2 regions of the Streptomyces sp. NPDC017246 genome follow, and region 1 is predicted to be linked to the other one. Evidence: predicted binding sites of a transcription regulator. Region 1 holds the regulator's gene; the other holds the start of a gene.
The links. Region 1 encodes HspR, which represses chaperone genes until heat shock. Its sites were predicted from a motif close to TTGAGNNNNNNNNNCTCAA; they were not measured.
Positions count from the first base shown of each region.

Region 2: lon (endopeptidase La) is a predicted target of HspR. The motif match lies at 977-995, and genes of this name have one in related genera.

Region 1 covers NZ_JBIRMW010000002.1:534,602-536,997, reverse strand. Annotated here, with positions in the region: gene ACH4MY_RS07260 (helix-turn-helix transcriptional regulator) at 1-162, shown strand, start outside; gene ACH4MY_RS07255 (hypothetical protein) at 191-658, shown strand; gene ACH4MY_RS07250 (heat shock protein transcriptional repressor HspR) at 732-1,181, opposite strand; gene dnaJ (molecular chaperone DnaJ) at 1,186-2,370, opposite strand.
Region 2 covers NZ_JBIRMW010000005.1:54,462-56,857, forward strand. Annotated here, with positions in the region: gene ACH4MY_RS13270 (hypothetical protein) at 1-107, opposite strand, end outside; gene ACH4MY_RS13275 (GNAT family N-acetyltransferase) at 249-887, opposite strand; gene lon (endopeptidase La) at 1,018-2,396, shown strand, end outside.

The sequences.
Region 1 (2,396 bases):
GTCGAGGGCCATGTCGACGAGGCCATCGCCCGCCGCCTCGGCATGAACGTACGGACCTGCCGCGCCCACATCGCCAAGCTCGCCGCCACCCTCGGCAGCGGCAGCCGGGCCCAGCTCGGCTACCTGATCGCGCAGTCGGGCATTCTCGAGGGAGACAACTGACCGGCGGCGAACGGGACGAGCGACCACCGTGTACGTGCAGATCGACCTCGACGGGCCCGCGGGGACCCTCCGGGTCTCCGGGTACGAACTGCCCACCGTGGAGCTCGTACGAGCCCCCGGGACCCGCCCCGACACCCACACCCCGATAGGGACCCGCAAGCCCGCGCTGCTCGCGCTCACCGTCGACGGGGAACCCGCCGCCCTCAGACCCGCCCGCGCACGGCTCCTGCGCCGCTCCTACCGGGTGGACGTCCGCGTCGACGGGATCCGCTACCGCCTCGTGCCGTCCTCGCACCTGGACAGCCGGCTCACCCGGAACGGGCGACGGCTCGGCACCCTGGAGTCCGCGGGGGACGGCCGGGTGGACGCCGACTGGGCCGTGGCGCCGACCCCGCTCGACCGGGCCGTCGGCACCGCCCTCGCCGCCGCGTTCGGCACGGGCGCCGCGCCCTGGTGGGAGACCGTCGGCGACATCGTGGCCGAACTCGTCCCGTGACCCCGGGTACGACGAAGCCCCCTCCACACACCGTGGAGGGGGCCGCTCGCCGTTCGGGGACTGCTCGCCGGGACTAATCGCCGCGCTTGGGACCCGGGCGCCAGACCACCAGCGCGCTCGCCTGCTGCACGTCCTGGTACGGCACCAGGTCACGCCGGTACGAGGCGTGCACCTGGGCCTCGCGCTGCCGCATCGCCGCCGCCGCGCCGTCGACGGCCGCCGACAGCTCCGCGATCCGGCTCTGCAGGGCCGCGACCTGGTTCTCCAGTTCGATGATGCGCTTGATCCCGGCCAGATTGATGCCCTCGTCCTGCGACAGCTGCTGCACCTGACGGAGCAGCTCGATGTCACGGGCCGAGTAGCGCCGGCCACGACCCGCCGTGCGGTCCGGGGAGACCAGACCGAGACGGTCGTACTGACGGAGGGTCTGCGGATGCAGACCGGAGAGCTGGGCCGCCACCGAGATGACGTACACCGGCGACTCGTCGGTCAGTTCGTACGGATTGCGTCGGCGCCCGTCCACCGGGTCACGCTCCCTTCGCGGCCTGGAACAGCTCCGCCCGCGGATCCTCGGAGGCGGTCGCCTCGCGATAGGTCTCCAGGGCGTCACGTGCCTTGTCGTCCAGCTCCTTCGGCACCGCGACCTCGACCGTCACGAGGAGGTCGCCGCGGGTGCCGTCCTTGCGGACCGCGCCCTTGCCCCGGGCGCGCATGGTCCGGCCGTTCGGAGTGCCCGCGGGCAGCTTGAGCGTGACCGCGGGGCCGCCGAGGGTCGGCACCTTGATCTCGCCGCCGAGCGCCGCCTCCGTGAAGGAGACCGGCACCGTGACGGTGAGGTTGTCGTCCTTGCGGCCGAAGACCGGGTGGACGTCGACGTGCACGACGACGTACAGATCGCCGTGCTGCCCGCCGCGCTCGCCCGGCGCCCCCTTGCCGCGCAGCCGGATCCGCTGCCCGTCGGAGACACCCGCCGGGATGCGGACCTGCATGGTGCGGGAGGACTTGGCACGGCCGCTGCCCTTGCAGACCTCGCAGGGGTTCTCGGCGATGAGGCCGCGGCCCTTGCAGTCCACGCACGGGTCGGTGAGCGAGAAGCCGCCGCCGCTGCCGCGCGAGACCTGTCCGGTGCCGACGCAGGTCGGGCACACCCGGGGGGTGCCGTTCTTGTCGCCGGTGCCCGAACACGCCGTGCACGGCTGCTGGCTGGACATCCGCAGCGGTACGGTCGCGCCCTCGATGGCCTCGGTGAAGCTGAGCGTCACCTCGGACTCGATGTCCTGACCGCGCCGCGGCTGGGTACGGGTGCCCGCACCGGCTCCGCGGTTGAACAGGCCGCCGAACACGTCCCCGATGCCGCCGCCACCGCCGCCGAAGCCGCCGGCCGCGCCGCCGCCCTGGGCGCCTCCGAAGAGGTCGCCCAGGTCGAAGTTGAACGAGCCGCCGCCCCCGGGACCGCCGGCCCTGAAGCCGCCGTTCCCGAAGAGGGCGCGGGCGTCGTCGTACTCCTTGCGCTTCTTGGGGTCACCGAGGATGTCGTTGGCCTCGGAGATCTCCTTGAAGCGCTCCTCGGCCTTGGTGTCACCCTTGTTGGCGTCCGGGTGGTTCTCGCGGGCGAGCTTCCGGTACGCCTTCTTGATCTCGGCCTCGGTGGCGTCCTTGGGGACGCCGAGAACCTTGTAGTAGTCCTTCTCGACGAAGTCCTTCGTGCTCATCGACGTCCCTCCTTCCGGACTGCTCC
Region 2 (2,396 bases), on a different contig from region 1:
CCGCCGGGCGCGGGCGGGGTTTCGGGCCCGCAGCCGCTCACGCCGCCGATCAGGACCCCGGCCAGAAGCAGGGCCCCGCACCACGTCCGCCGTACGCCTCGCACCATGGACCGAGCATGCCGGGTGACGGGCACCGCGCGCAGCCGGACGGCCAGGATTTCCTACCGGACTGCTCGGCCTTCCGCGGGGAGGCACCCGGCCTCCCGTCCACGCGGCCGTGCCTCCGGCCCGGCCCCCGACCGGACTGCTCAGCCTTCCGTGCGGACGATTCCGGTGAGCGGGGCCCGGTAGCGCCAGTCGAGCGAGTCGTACAGCGCGAGGCCGTCCGTGGTCGCGGCGAGCACTCCGGTCTCCGCGCCCGCCTGGGCGGCGGCGGCCTCCAGGGTGCGCATGACGTTCGCGCCGAGGCCGCGCCGCCGGTGGGCCGGGTCGGTCTCGATCTGGTCGGCGACGGCGGTGGAGCCGGTCGGGGCGATCTGGCCGCGCGCGGCGAGGGCGCCGTCGGGGGTGAGGATCCGGACCAGGACGACCCCGTCCCGGACCTCGGTGGTCCGGGCGTATCCCTCGGGCGGCGCGGGCCGGGCGCCGGGGTCGAGCCGCTTGACCATCATGAAGCCCGGGTCGTCGGGGACGGTCCATCCCTCGGTGATCCACGCGCCCGCGTCCTCGGGGCCGGCCATGATCTTGAGCCAGCTGTACGGGGCGGTCAGCCGGGTGCAGAGCGCGCCGACCGAGGCCGCGTCGGGTGCGGGCAGGACATGGCGTACGACGTGCTCGGGCAGGCCCACGTCGATCCGGTAGCCCCAGGGCTCGGTGACGGCGGCCGGGGTCCCCCGGGAGGCGGTCCAGCCGGTCACCCATGCCGATGTAATAGCCGCGATGTCCATAGAGGTATTACAGCGAGAGGAAGCGGCATGTGGAAGAGTGATCGCTCAGAGCGAACAGGCGTCCGGGAACATTCATGGGCTCACATGCATTGAGTCGGCATAGCTCAACTTGACTGCCGAAGGGGAGATCATGGCTTCTGACTCCAAGCCGTCCGTGCCGCTCACTCTGCCTGTGCTGCCGCTCGACGACGAGGTCGTGCTGCCCGGAATGGTGGTGCCGCTCGACCTGTCCGACAACGACGTGCGCGCCGCCGTCGAGGCCGCCCAGGCCGCAGCGCGGCCCGGCGCGGGCAAGCCGCGGGTGCTGCTCGTGCCCCGCGTCGACGGGACCTACGCCGGGACCGGCGTCCTGGGCACCGTCGAGCAGGTCGGACGGCTGTCCGACGGAGACCCCGGCGCGCTGATCCGCGGCATCGGCCGCGTGCGCATCGGCGCCGGTACGACCGGGCCCGGCGCGGCCCTGTGGGTCGAGGGCAGCACCGTCGAGGAGACCCTGCCCGACCCGCTGCCCGGTCAGGTCACCGACCTGATCAAGGAGTACAAGGCGCTGGCCACCACCTGGCTCAAGAAGCGCGGAGCCTGGCAGGTCGTCGACCGCGTCCAGCAGATCGACGGCGTCGGAGCCCTCGCCGACAACTCCGGCTACTCGCCCTTCCTCACCGTCGAGCAGAGGGTCGCGCTCCTGGAGACCGCCGACCCGGTCGCCCGGCTCAAGCTCGCCACCGCGCAGCTCCGCGAGCACCTCGCCGAGCAGGACGTCGCCGAGACCATCGCCAAGGACGTCCAGGAGGGCGTCGACAAGCAGCAGCGCGAGTTCCTGCTCCGCCGCCAGCTCGAAGCCGTCCGCAAGGAGCTCCGCGACCTCAACGGCGAGGCCGAGGGCGACGAGTCCGACGACTACCGCGCCCGCGTGGAGGCCGCCGACCTGCCCGAGAAGGTCCGCGAGGCGGCCCTCAAGGAGGTCGAGAAGCTGGAGCGGTCCAGCGACCAGTCCCCCGAGGGCTCCTGGATCCGCACCTGGCTCGACACCGTCCTCGAACTGCCCTGGAGCGAGCGCACCGAGGACCGGTACGACATCCCGGGCGCCCAGGCGGTCCTCGACGCCGAGCACGCGGGCCTGGAGGACGTGAAGGAGCGGATCACCGAGTACCTCGCCGTGCGCAAGCGGCGTGCCGAGCGCGGCCTCGGCGTCGTCGGCGGCCGCCGCGGCGGAGCCGTACTCGCCCTCGTCGGCCCGCCCGGCGTCGGCAAGACCTCGCTCGGCGAGTCCGTCGCCCACGCGATGGGCCGGAAGTTCGTCCGCGTCGCCCTCGGCGGCGTACGGGACGAGGCGGAGATCCGCGGACACCGGCGTACGTACGTGGGCGCGCTGCCCGGCCGGATCGTCCGCGCCATCAAGGAGGCCGGGTCCATGAACCCGGTGGTCCTGCTCGACGAGATCGACAAGGTCGGCTCCGACTTCCGGGGCGACCCGGCGGCGGCTCTCCTCGAAGTCCTCGACCCGGCGCA